Linked DNA regions of Zymomonas mobilis subsp. mobilis ATCC 10988. The protein of the gene in region 2 interacts with the protein of the main gene of each other region in a pairwise test. Links are inferred from orthologs where the notes say so. Each region holds a gene or a part of one and is shown on either strand. Other genes may lie near its edges.

Region 1 (5,951 bases), 390 kb from region 2 along the record:
CCTGCCACTCGGGTGCCGCTCCCCAAACGCAATCTTTTATTGCTGCAAGGGCTCATGGGGCCTTTATTTCGCCGACTTGGTCAAGCTCTGACAAAGCACGGTTATACCGTTTATAAAATTAACTTTAATGGTGGCGATCGCTTTTTTTGGCGTTTGCCTAACGGTATCGATTTTTGCGGAAATGAAGACGATTGGCCTGCTTTTTTTGAGGAAACCGTCAAAAAACGGAATATCACCGATGTTGTTTTATTTGGTGATTGTCGGGCTTTACATCGGGCAGCTATTCATGTTTGCCGTAAACTTCATATCCCTGTGCATGTTTTTGAAGAAGGCTATATCCGTCCGGATTGGGTTACGCTCGAATTAGGCGGCGTCAATGGTCACTCTTCCTTACCGAAAGATCCTGAATGGTATAAGGCCGAGGCCGCTAAATTACCGCCCATAGCTGAACACCGACCCGTGCCGTCTTCTTTTGTCCGGCGTGCCTATGAAGGGGTTGCTTACAGCCTCGCTACTGCAGCTTTAAAATGGCATTATCCCCATTGGAAGGACTACCGCCCTTGGCCCCCTTTGGTCGAAGGTGTCGGTTGGTTAAGACGTTTATGTCGCCGCAAAAAAGCACAGGCTCGTACCGATATGTTGCTAGAAAGGCTGGAACGGGAACAGACACCTTATGTGTTATTCCCGTTGCAATTGGATGGCGATTCTCAGGTCAGATTGCATTCTCCTTTCAACGGAATGCTCGATGCCATTGAACTGGTTCTAGGTTCATTTGCCTTCCATGCCCCCAAACATCTCAGGCTCGTTATAAAAGAGCATCCTCTGGATAATGGTGTCCGTGACTGGTGCGCCGAAATACGGGTGATCGCGGACAGGCTCGGTATAACCGACCGTATTGACTATATGGAACTCGGTGACATTGCCCTTGTGACCCAAAAAGCCCAAGCTCTGGTGACTATCAATAGTACCTGTGGCACTTTGGCTTTAAATTGTAACGTGCCGGTCATCACATTGGGGCAGGCTGTTTATGATATGGAAGGCGTTACCTATCAAGGTAGTCTGGATGATTTCTGGAGTAACCCTGGCAAACCGGATCAAGAAATTTTTGGGGCTTTCCGGCGGGTCTTAATTGAAAGATGCCTTGTCGCAGGTGGCTTTTTCTCTGAAGAGGCGCTTGAAAAAGTGATGGAAGGGGTTCTTACTCGCTTGCAATCTGCCTGCCCAATTGAGCCTAGCCTTATGCATGATTTATCAGCCAGTTTACAGCGAAGACCTTCTTCAAAATTAGTCACTGCCGTTGCAAGCCATAAACGGAATATCGCTTTCAAACGGTCATAACATTAAAAGAAACTATAGGGATCAACATCAATTGTAATGCGGACAGAAGACGGAATAGAAATCTTTGAAAGCCATTGATGAATAACTCGTTGTATCGGGATATTCCTCTTGGCTTGGATCAGAAAACGATACCGATAACGACCTCTTAACTGTAATAACGGGGCAGGTGCGGGGCCAAAGACTTCTATTCCATCGCCCTCCGGCTTTCTCTGCCCCAATTGATGGCCTACCGCCTCAGCTATTTCCTGTTTTTCAGAAGAGATAATCAAGGCGACATAGCGCCCAAAAGGCGGTGCTTCCGTTATTTCTCTGATTTCTAATTCCGTTTGATAAAAGGCTTCACGATCCCCTGATGCCAAGGCCGAAATAACAGGCGTCTCCGGTTCATATGTCTGGATAAAAACATGCCCGTCCAGAGCACTTCTTCCCGCCCGTCCAGCAACCTGTGCAATTTGCTGAAAACTATGTTCTGATGCTCTTAAATCTCCCCCTTGCAAACCGATATCCGCATCAACCACCCCAACAACGGTTAATCTTGGGAAATGATATCCCTTCGTTATCAGCTGGGTGCCAATGATTATGTCGATGGCACCTTGATCCATTTTTTCAACAAATTCGGCGGCTTGTTTGGGGGTGGCTAATGTATCCGATGTAATCGTTTCAATGCGGGCTTCTGGGAAAAGCAAAGCCGTTTCTTCTGCGATTCTTTCGACTCCGGGGCCACAGGCAACAAGGCTATCGGCTGTTTGACATTCGGGACATTTGTCTGGGACAGGCATCGTAAAACCGCAATGATGACAAATCATTTGTCCCAATTGGCGATGCTCAACCATCCATGCGGTGCAATGGGGACATTTTATACGATGACCGCAATGACGACACAGGGTGAGAGGCGCATAGCCCCGTCGATTGAGAAAAAGCAGACCTTGCTCATGGCGTTCCACTGCATTGGTCAACGCTTTGACCAGCGGCGGGGCTAACCACCGACCTTTAGCTAGGGCTTGTTCGGTCATGTTTATCACATGAATAGTCGGTAACCCTGCTGATCCATGGCGTTCTGCCAATCGTATTTCTTTATAATTACCCAAACGTACCTGCATAACGCTTTCAATCGCGGGTGTTGCGGTCGCTAAGATAACAGGGATATTCTCGAATTTGGCGCGCATGACTGCGACATCCCGCGCTTGATAACAAACACCGTCTTCTTGTTTGAAACTGGTTTCATGTGCTTCATCAACAATAATGAGACCGATTGCCTTAAACGGTAAAAACAAGGCTGATCGCGCGCCAATAACCACTTTGGCTTGGCCTGTTACAATCGCTTGCCAATTTTTTCTGCGGCGGGCTTGCGATAAATCGGAATGCCAAACAACAGGCTCACAGCCAAAACGCGCCTGAAAGCGTTTTAAAAAAGGTTCTGTTAAAGCAATTTCGGGTAGCAATATCAGGGATTGTTTGCCGTCACGCAAAGTCTGGGCAATGGCTTCAAAATAGACTTCGGTCTTTCCTGATCCGGTCACGCCATCCAATAAGAAAGTTTCAAAGCTCTTTTTCGCTATGGATTCCTTTAAGATTTCAGCCGCTTTGCTTTGTGTCTCTGAAAGAATGGGGGCATTAAAATCAGGATCGGGTAGCGATAATACTATCTCTAAAGATGTTTTTTGTTCTGTTATCAAACCCGTTTTGATCAAAGCGCGAATAACAGCAGGTGATATTTCTGCCTTTTCTGCCAGCTCACGGACAGAGCCTTTTTCCCCTGAAAGTTTTTCTAAAGCCTGTTGTCTTAAGGGCGTTAATTTAGGCCATTCTCTTTTGGGGACATAATAATTCTTGATTTCCCTGCTTTCTATCGTTGCAGGTGAAAAGGGGATTCCCATACGAAGAACGGCACCTAACGGTGCCATATAATAGGAGGAAACCCACTGAATAAATTTCCGATAACAATGACTCGCTTCGGGCAAATCATAGATCTTGCTCACCGGACGTAGTCGGTTATCTGCGATTTTTATCTGATTTGAAACGTCCTCTTCCCACAGCATCCCTAATATTTGCCTAGGACCTAGGGGAATACTGACAAGCTGACCTGCCGTAACCGCTTTTCCTTCTGGCAAGCTATAGGTCAAAATCCCCAAAGAAGGATTGGTGGTCAAAACAGAGATGCGGCGTTTCACGTAGATTTGATCCGCTTAATAAAGAAAAAAGCATTTATATCTGATTATGGCTACTTGATGCAAAAGCTTCAATCTCTATAGCGGATAGGCAGGCGTTCTCGCCTGCCTAACAGCTCTATTCCGATATCCTAGTAACATGCCCTCATTGAGACATAATCCCCAATATATGGGTCCCATTGCATACGGGTGTTACAATTGGCGTAGCCGCCGCCATAATAGCCGGAGTAACCGCCGTAATAGCCGCCACCGCCATCATAATATCCACGATTATAGGAGCCATTTGCAATAATCGCTCCCGTCATAAGGCCAAGCGCTCCCATGCCAAATGCTGCACCGGGGCCCCAACCACCACCGCGGTGATGATGGTGTCTCGGGCCATCCCAACCGCCGGGGCCACCGCCCCAACCACCGGGTCCTGGTCCACCTCCCCAACCGCCGGGGCCTCCCGGACCGCCATGATGATGCGCTAAAGCTGGGGTCACAACGGTCGCTGTCAATGAGGAAGCAGCAATGGCTGCTACAAGTAATCGCAAGATATTTTTTAACATTACTGCCTCTTTTCCGGAACAGAATCCGATAACTGAACAAAGACCGGAATGGCATAATCACGAGCTTTGTTCCGATTACAAACACTATATAATATAGTATGTGAATGGGCTTAGAATGTTCCGTTCATTCATAATTCAACTAAAAATATCTCTTTTTAAAGCTTTTGATATATTTTAACCTTTTGGCTTTCTTCCCTTTTACAAGACGCTTGTTTTTAATATTTTTTATTATAACCTTAGGTAATATTATCCGCTTTTGGCTTGAGGTGTTGCGATATGCGTCGTCTGATTCCCGTGTCCTTGCTTATGTTCATGGCCTTTTCTCCAGCCAATGCGGTGCCAGCACCCAAGATCGCTATCTCCAATTTTGATCAACTAGCGCATCCCTTGCCTATGCCTTACAATGAACGGGCACATGCTGAGAAAGCTGTTGCCGAGGCTCGAGCCAAAGCCAAAAAAGCCAATAAGCTCCTTTTGATTGATCTCGGCGGCAATTGGTGCCCTGACTGCCGAATCTTGGGCGGCATGTTCGATCAGCCGGATTTAAAACGGTTTATGGATAAACATTATGAAATCGTTACGGTTGATGTGGGACGCTTCGATAAAAATCTGTCTATTCCCGCGCATTACGGTCTAAATGATCGTTTAAAAGGTGCTCCGACCTTGCTGATTGTTGACCCAAAAACAGATAAATTATTGAACCCGGGGCATGTCACGGCTTTGGCTGATGCCCGCTCGATGACGCCCCAGGCTATTGCCGACTGGCTGGCACAGTGGGTTCACTAGGCTCAGGACTCATTCTTTGAGATAGAAGATGAAACTTGCTGCGATATGGATTGCTGACATGAATGTGTGAGCGCACCGGTCGTATCGTGTTGCGACACGCCGCCAGTCTTTGAGCTTTGCGAACATATTTTCGATGAGGTGACGCTTTTTATACAGATGCCAGTCGTAAGGCGGCTTTGATTTCCGGTTCTTCTTCGGCGGAATACAGGCGGTGATATTCCGGTCTGCGAGAGACTGTCTGATTTTATTACTGTCGTATCCCCGGTCCCCGAGAATTTCTTGTGTTTCTTCCGGCAGATTTGCCAGCAGAACATCCGCGCCTTTGAAGTCACTGACCTGACCTGCGGTCAGATGCAGCCGGACAGGGCGGCCCTGACTATCGCATACAGCGTGAAGCTTTGAGTTCAGTCCGCCTTTCGTGCGTCCGATATGGCGGGGAAAAGCCCCTTTTTGAGCAGGGAGGCCGCTGTCCGGTGTGCTTTCAGATGTGTTGCATCGATCATCAGACGCTTCGAACGGCCTGCCTGCTCCGTCAGGGCGACGAAGATCCGGTCAAAGACACCCAGGCGGCTCCACCGGATAAACCGGTTGTATAAAGTCTTGTGCGGGCCATACGCTTTCGGGGCGTCTTTCCACTGAAGGCCGTTGCGGATCACGTAAACGATCCCGCTCAGGACACGACGGTCATCGACACGCGGCACACCATGCGCCAGTGGAAAAAACGGCTTAATCCGTTCCATCTGGTGCTCAGACAGCAAAAACACGTCACTCACAGCTTCACCTCCATCGGTAAACCTGTGAATCACAACAGCCCGCTCAACTCAAGAAATTAACAGGTCCTGAGCCTAAATAGCTTGTGACAGCACCTTGTAGATGGCTGTGGTTAGGTTTTGTAATTCTTTAGGTGTAATCGTAAAGGCTGGTGTCAGATAAACGATATTTCTGAAGGGGCGTATCCAAACATTTTGCTCCAATAATTGGCTTTTCAGCTTATTCATATCGGTTATCTTTTCCAACTCGACAACACCTACCGCACCCATCACTCTGACATCCTTGACGCCGGGCAATGCCCGACAGGGGGCTAATTCGTCAGTCATCTGTTGTGAAA
Region 2 (7,741 bases):
CATCCGGCTGGAATTAAACTAGAAATTTTTTACTTTCAAGCTATATCTAAGAAGGATATCGCGAGACAGGAAAGGACAAGGCTCTTTAACTTCGATATTCCAAGAGCCGGAATATGGGGACAAGTTTGGCGGAAAGAGACAGAAAAAGCACTTCCGAACGATTCCACGGACGGGTATCAGGGCAGGATCGCCTTTGCGAGCATCCCGGCTGCACCAAGCTCGGCGAGTTTAAAGCGCCTCGTCAAGCGGGCGAAACACCCCCCGAAGGGGGCGATAGCCGCTGGCATTGGTTTTGCCTCGAACATGTGCGCGCCTTTAATAATAGCTATAATTATTTTGAAGGCATGTCCGAGGAAGAAATCTATCACGAACAGCGTCCCTATAGTGGTTGGGAAACAGAAAGCCGTGCCTTCGCCACCAATGGCAGCACCCCCCCGCCACGCTGGGCTGATTTCAAAGACCCCCTTGATGCGGTGGCTGCCCGCTTTAAACGATCAGGCGATAAAGGTTTTTTTCATCGCCAAAGCGGAAAGCGTGTTTCCCCTTCTGATGAAAAGGCCTTAAAAACGCTAGGACTTGAAGCCGGAGCCGATCGGGGTAAACTTCGTAAAAGATATGCCGAATTACTGCGGCGCTATCATCCTGACCGCAATGGAGGCAACCGCTCTTATGAGAAGGCATTACAGGATGTTATCGCCGCTTATACGCATTTGAAATCCTCTGCTGTTTTTGCCTAATATCACAAGTTATTCTCAAGGAAAGATCATGGCTGAGTTCGACAATTTTCAATCTGACAGTGAAACGGTTCTCGACGCGCCGGATATCAAGGTAAAGGTAAGGGATGTCTTCGGCATTGATTCCGATATGGAAGTCCCTGCTTTTTCGATTGCCGATGAACGGGTGCCGGATCTTGATCCAGCTTATATCTTCGACAAAGAAACGACCCTCGCGATTTTGGCAGGCTTTGCCTATAATCGGCGGGTAATGGTGCAGGGCTATCACGGCACCGGTAAATCTTCTCATATCGAACAGATCGCTGCACGGCTGAAATGGCCGACCATGCGCGTCAATCTCGATGCCCATATCAGCCGTATCGACTTAATCGGCCGCGATGCAATCGTGCTGCGCGATGGTCAGCAGATCACCGAATTTCAAGAAGGCATCCTGCCTTGGGCTTTGCAAACGCCAACAGCCTTGGTGTTTGACGAATATGATGCCGGTCGTCCTGATGTGATGTTCGTGATCCAACGCGTTTTGGAAACCAGTGGCAAGCTGACTTTACTGGATCAAAATCGTGTTATCCGCCCCAATCCTTATTTCCGTTTGTTCGCAACCGCGAATACCGTTGGCTTGGGCGATACCAGCGGCCTTTATCACGGCACGCAACAAATTAACCAAGGCCAAATGGATCGTTGGAATATCGTTACAAGGCTGAATTACCTCCCGTCTGAAACGGAAGAAAAGATCATCCTTGCCAAACGCCCCGACTATGACAGCGAAGAAGGTAAAAAGCTGATTGCCCGTATGGTCAACGTTGCAGACCTGACCCGCGCAGGCTTTATCAACGGCGATATCTCAACCGTGATGAGTCCTAGAACCGTTTTAAGCTGGGCTGAAAATGAATCCATTTTCAAAGACACGGCTTTTGCCTTCAAGGTTTCTTTCCTGAATCGTTGTGACGAATCCGAAAGACCGCTGGTGGCTGAATATTACCAACGTGTTTTTGGTCAGGATTTACCGCTGGACTAATATGTAATGAAAGAGCCGCGCACCATGGCTGACGATACCCAATTCGATAAATTCCGGCAGTATTTAAGCGGTGTTGCCCGTGCGATTGCGGATAAGCCTGGTCTGGATGTCCGTTTTACGACCCAAACGCCTTCAATGAAGGATAGTGTGATCTCGGTGCCGATGCCCGACAGATTGCTTTCGCCTGAAAATGTAGCTTTGGCGCGTGGGGTAACCGACGCTTTCGCCTTGAAAGCAAAATGGCATAATCCGCTGTTACATGCCGAAAAAAGACCGATAGATGCCCAAGCCAGCCATATCCTCGATGGGCTGGAACAAGCACGGGTAGAATCGCTTGGCGCGCAAGCGATGGATGGCGTGCGGCAAAATTTGAAAGTGGCCTTGGAATCCGAATTATCCAAGACCAATTTGTCGCAAATCAAAATTCGGGAAGAAGTGCCGTTAGACATCGCCCTGCCGCTGTTATTGCGGGAAAGAATGACCGGCGATGCCCCGCCAGAATCGGCTAAAAAAGCCTTGGAGCTCTTGCGCCCTTGGGTAGCAGAAAAGGCCGATCAAGCCTTGGATGCGTTGGCGCAATCGGCTTCCGATCAATCGAGTTTCACCTCTCAAGCCTTAAATCTGTTGCAAGATTTACAAATCATCTCGCTACAAGATCAGCCGGAAACCAAGCCCACGGATTCTGATGATGCCAATGGCGAAGATGAGGATGAAACACCGAAAGGGGCAGAAAGCAAACCCGATCAAGGCGATGAAGACAGCAGCAGCGAAGCCACCGAAATGAAGGGGCAGGGGCAACAAGCCGATGACTCGGAGGAAATAACCTCTTCTACCAGTCATGACGGTGAAGACGGTGAAGAACAAGAAAATGGCGGCGGCGATGACGAAGGTGAAGGATTATCTCCCGATGCCTCCGGCCAGAAAATGCTTTCACCTAATGCCTTTGATTATAAAATCTATACGACGCGCTATGACGAGGTCGTCGCTGCCCATGATCTCTGCGATGAAGAGGAATTGCGGCGGCTGCGTTCTTATCTCGATCAGCAGTTAAACGCCCTTCATGGCATGGTGACACGGCTGGCCAATCGCCTTCAACGCCGATTACAGGCGCAGCAAAACCGCCATTGGGACTTCGATCAGGAAGAAGGCCTGTTGGACTCCGCTCGTTTATCACGCGTGGTCGCCAATCCTTTGTTGCCTCTTAGCTATAAGATCGAAAGAGAGGCCAGCTTTAAAGATACAGTCGTTACCGTCCTGATCGACAATTCTGGTTCGATGCGCGGACGCCCTATTTCAATCGCCGCGATTTCTACGGATATTTTGGCTCGGACATTGGAACGTTGCGGGGTCAGAACCGAGATTCTCGGCTTTACAACGCGGGCATGGAAAGGCGGCAACAGCCGCGAAGATTGGATGAATAATGGTCGTCCAGCAGCCCCGGGGCGCTTAAATGATCTAAGGCATATTATTTATAAAGAAGCAGACGAACCGTGGCGGCGAGCGAAAAATTCGCTTGGCCTGATGATGCGGGAAGGGTTGTTAAAAGAAAATATCGACGGCGAAGCCTTATTATGGGCGCATAATCGCCTTTTGGCACGGCAAGAAGATCGCCGTATCCTGATGGTGATTTCCGATGGTGCGCCGGTGGATGATTCCACACTTTCCGTCAACAGTAGCAGCTTTCTTGAAAAGCATCTTCGGAAAGTCATCGACTGGATTGAGAATAAATCACCGGTAGAATTGCTGGCGATTGGTATCGGCCATGATGTGACCCGCTATTATAAACGGGCTGTAACGCTGATGGATGCTGAGCAACTGGGCGGCGCTATTGTCGAACAACTGGCGGCGCTTTTTGACGATAAAAAATAGCCGGAAAATCATGATGGTTGCCACAAAAAAAAGCCCGATAAAATCGGGCTTTTTTATTATAAGAAAGGCCAATCCTAGAAAGGCACATCATCATCCAAATCATCGTCAAAAGGCGCATAATCAAAGCCGACGCTGCTTTTGCCCAATTCATTGTTAGACGATCCGGCATTACTACCGCCACCAAAACCGCCGCCGCCGTTGAAATCACCGCCGCCACTGCGACCATCCAACATCACAAGGCTGGCATTAAATCCTTGCAAAACAACTTCGGTTGAATAGCGATCCTGACCGGACTGATCCTGCCATTTACGGGTTTGCAGCTGGCCTTCAATGTAGACTTTGCTGCCTTTCCGCAAATATTGCTCGGCAACTTTCACCAAACCTTCACTGAAGATGGCGACAGAATGCCATTCGGTTTTTTCACGCCGTTCACCACTATTGCGATCACGCCATGTTTCAGAGGTCGCAATCTGTAAATTAGCCACTCTGTTACCATTGCTAAAGCTTCTTATTTCGGGGTCACGCCCCAAATTACCCAGCAAAATAACTTTGTTGACACTGCCTGCCATAAAATTCCCTCGACACTATTCGTTGTTCTTTCCATAGCCGTTTTTTTCGGTTTTTCCAAAGGCTTTCCTGAAAAGCCCTCGGCAAAAACACATTTTAAAGCCCAAACATTCGGGCAACATGGAAAACGATTGTCGAAGCAACATAGGCAAGGGTGAACAGATAACCCAAGGTGAATAACGGCCATTTCCAACCATTGGTTTCACGACGGATCACAGCGATAGTGGACAGACATTGCGGCGCAAAAACAAACCACGCCAGAAAAGCCAGGGCTTGCGATAATGGCCAGGCTTTTCTAAGCGTTTCGATCAGGGATTCTTGCGTTTTTTCTTCATCGCTACTGTCAATTGAATAGACTGTTGCCAAGGCGCTAACCGCGACTTCACGCGCCGCCATAGCGGGAATAACGGCCATGGTCATCGCATGATTAAAACCGGCAGGCTTCATGATTGGGTCAAGGGCTGCCGCCACCCGTCCGGCAATAGAATATTCACTTTGCGGCACGCCTTCCGGCGCACGCGGAAAGGCCAAAACAGCCCATAAAGCGACCGATACCGTCAAAATGATCGTGCCAGCGCGCTTTAAAAAGATCATCGCTCTTTGCCATAATCCTAACATAATATCGCGCAAGATCGGCATTTGGTAACGCGGCATTTCGATCAGAAACAGGCCGGATTTGCCTTTAGCGAGGGTATAGCGGAAAATCAAAGCCACCAGCATAGCGGCAACAATACCCGCAACATACAGCAAGAACATTACCAAGCCTTGCAAGCCAATCTTCAAACCGATTTCCTTATCAGGCACAAAAGCACCAATAAGAACACTATAGACAGGAAGACGCGCAGAGCAGGTCATCAAAGGCGCGATCAAAATCGTCGTTAAACGGCTTTTCGGGTCTTCGATCGAACGGGTCGCCATAATGCCGGGAATGGCACAGGCAAAAGAGGATAACAGCGGAATAAAGGCACGGCCAGTCAAGCCCACTTTTGCCATCAATCTGTCCATCAAGAAGGCTGCCCGCACCATATAGCCGGAACCTTCCAAAAGCAGGATAAACAAAAACAGGATTAAAATCTGGGGCAAAAAGACCAGAACGGAGCCGACACCGGCAATCACCCCATCGACAATCAAGGAACGGATCAGACCTTCTGGCAGTAACGGCCTGATATAGGCCTCAAAAGCCGTGAATCCGTCTTCAATCCAACCAATCGGGGTTTGCGACCAAGCAAAAACCGCCTGAAACATAAAAAACATCAGGCCAGCCAGAATGATCGGGCCCAAAATTGGATGCAAAACAATATCATCGATTTTCTGCGTCCAACCCTTGGGCTTGTGAACGACCTTGGTGACTTCCTTGGTCAGACGTTGGGCTTCCGGTTGGTAAGAAGAAATATCTTTTAAAACCGGCGCTCCACTCGCGGCCAAGACGGCGGCGGCTTCGCTCTTGTCGGAAGGTTGTTCGGCCATCTGATCGACCAGATGGGCAACTTCCTGTTTGACTTCTTCAATACCGCGCCGTCTGACCGCTACCGTTGGGATAACCTTGGCGCCCAGCTTTTCAGACAACAGATTGATATCAATCTTCAAACCATCACGCTCGGCCATATCGACCATGTTCAGCGCGAAAACAGTTGGAATCTTCAAGCTCAATAGCTGCAAGGCAAAACGCAAATGAAGCCCAAGATTGGTTGCATCCAAAACGACAAGCAAGATATCCGGTATTTTTTCATTCGGCATCTGGCCGAATAAAACATCACGGGTCACCCGTTCATCGGCACTTCCGGGATCAAGACTATAGGTGCCGGGCAAATCGACCACTTCAACAGGGCGACCATCCGGCAAAGCCATGTGGCCATATTTTCGTTCAACCGTCACCCCGGGATAATTGCCGACCTTCTGATGCGCGCCGGTCAAGGCGTTGAATAAGGCAGATTTCCCCGTATTCGGATTGCCAACCATGGCAATCAAAGGGTTGTGGTTGTCAATAGAGGGGGGCGAATTATCTTCGCAATGTCCGTTCATGGAAGTCAGGCCTGTCCTACAGTTGATCGGGAAGAGGACGCTTTTTCCGAAAGGGCTGGTTCCGGTGCGGCATCAGGGTCTTTAACAGAAATAACCGAAGCCTCTTGCTGTCGAATAGCAATCAATATTCTATCAACTCGACAGGCAATCGGGTCACGACTGATCGGGGCAAAATGCTGTAATTCGACTTCGGCACCTTTATGAAAACCCAAATCCCGCAAACGGCGTCCGATTTCTGGGGGTAACGCAGACCAATCGATATCCGTGATAACCGTTGCTTTCTTTAATGGCATCTCATTAAGGCGCATAGTTATTATCCTGTTCAAACCAGATTATGTTCTGTTCTTTCGCTCTTTATTAACGCCAAAACCATAATCCAAAAGTCATTCTCTTTATCTATAATGACAATATCCGATATAAGACATGCCTTGTCATAAATGGGCGGATAATGCAACTGCTTATCAATATAATGTAATATTATAACATAACAATGTTAGGTAAATCTGGCTTCACAAAGTTACTTTCTTTTACGAGGAAAGATTTTCATCAAACCCCGTTCTTTGCTATTCAAATCAAAATATTTCCATATAAAAAATACGGTTGAAAACTGTTCTTAGGACAGGCACCACCTTATTTTGTCTTTTTAGCCTTGGGTCACTCTATGCCTTATACTCCCTTCGTTCCGTTACGGATTTTTTCCGGTTTTACCATGTTGGAAGGAGCGATCGAGCCAAAAGACATCACCCAACATGCCAAAAAAATGGGTTTTCCGGCGGCGGGTATTTGTGATCGTAACGGCCTTTATGGCGTGATGACTTTTTCCGACAGCGGGAAAAAAGACGGGGTTCAGCCGATCATCGGCAGTCTGCTTGCCGTCGCTCGTCCGCTGCGTGGCGGGGAAGCCAGTGGGCAGGAATTAAAAATAGATTGGCTGTCGCTCTATGCACAGGATGAAGACGGCTATAACAATCTTTGTGCCTTGGTATCCCATGCCCATCTTGGCCGTCCGCTCGAATTGCCGCCCCATGTCTCGATGGAATTTCTGGAACAGCATAGTCAGGGGCTTCTCGCGCTTACGGGGGGTAAAGAAGGCGCTTTGGCACGCTTAATGGCGGAAGAACAGCAAAGCGAAGCCGAAGCCTATCTGACCCTTTTACAAAAAATATTTCCCGATCGTTTGTATATCGAGCTTTCCCGCCGTTCCGAAGAAATCGAGGAAGCCGCCGAAGAGGGGCTGATCGACTTGGCTTATGATCGGGATATTCCGTTAGTTGCCACTAACCCAGTGTGTTTTTTGGAAGCCGATTTTCATCCTGCCCATGATGCGATGCTCTGCATTGCTGATTCCGCTTATGTGGACAGCCCTGATCGGCGGCATAGTTCTCCCGAAGCATGGATGAAATCCGGCGAAGAAATGGCGCGGTTATTTGAAGATATACCAGAGGCCATTCAAAACAGCTTGGTGGTCGCGCAACGCTGCGCGGTTGCGGCTCCAGTCCGCAAACCGATTTTGCCCAGCCTTGCCGGTGACCGC

What was found. Proteins that work in one complex are often made in the same cells at the same time.
Region 1: the proteins of ZMOB_RS08270 (region 2) and ZMOB_RS06440 interact in binary tests that used the Escherichia coli proteins (3 or more experiments, as listed by UniProt). The link is inferred for Zymomonas mobilis subsp. mobilis ATCC 10988 from one-to-one orthologs.

The regions. Positions count from the first base shown.
Region 1 is NC_017262.1:1,438,855-1,444,805, forward strand. What follows is about bases 926-3,860. They hold ZMOB_RS06440 (primosomal protein N'), read right to left. Parts: upstream 3,510-3,860; coding sequence 1,341-3,509; downstream 926-1,340. Other genes in these bases: ZMOB_RS06435 (capsule biosynthesis protein), read left to right, coding at 926-1,338; ZMOB_RS06445 (hypothetical protein), read right to left, coding at 3,638-3,860. Outside these bases: more of ZMOB_RS06435, read left to right, coding at 1-925; more of ZMOB_RS06445, read right to left, coding at 3,861-4,057; ZMOB_RS06450 (thioredoxin family protein), read left to right, coding at 4,334-4,843; ZMOB_RS06460 (adenosylmethionine--8-amino-7-oxononanoate transaminase), read right to left, coding at 5,689-5,951.
Region 2 is NC_017262.1:1,825,419-1,833,159, forward strand. The notes cover bases 2,441-5,229. They hold ZMOB_RS08270 (single-stranded DNA-binding protein), read right to left. Parts: upstream 4,188-5,229; coding sequence 3,693-4,187; downstream 2,441-3,692. Other genes in these bases: cobT (cobaltochelatase subunit CobT), read left to right, coding at 2,441-3,618; feoB (ferrous iron transport protein B), read right to left, coding at 4,282-5,229. Also shown: ZMOB_RS08255 (J domain-containing protein), read left to right, coding at 114-737; cobaltochelatase subunit CobS, read left to right, coding at 766-1,749; more of cobT, read left to right, coding at 1,774-2,440; more of feoB, read right to left, coding at 5,230-6,207; ZMOB_RS08280 (FeoA family protein), read right to left, coding at 6,213-6,515; dnaE (DNA polymerase III subunit alpha), read left to right, coding at 6,869-7,741. UniProt on the Escherichia coli protein: Plays an important role in DNA replication, recombination and repair. Binds to ssDNA and to an array of partner proteins to recruit them to their sites of action during DNA metabolism. Acts as a sliding platform that migrates on DNA via reptation.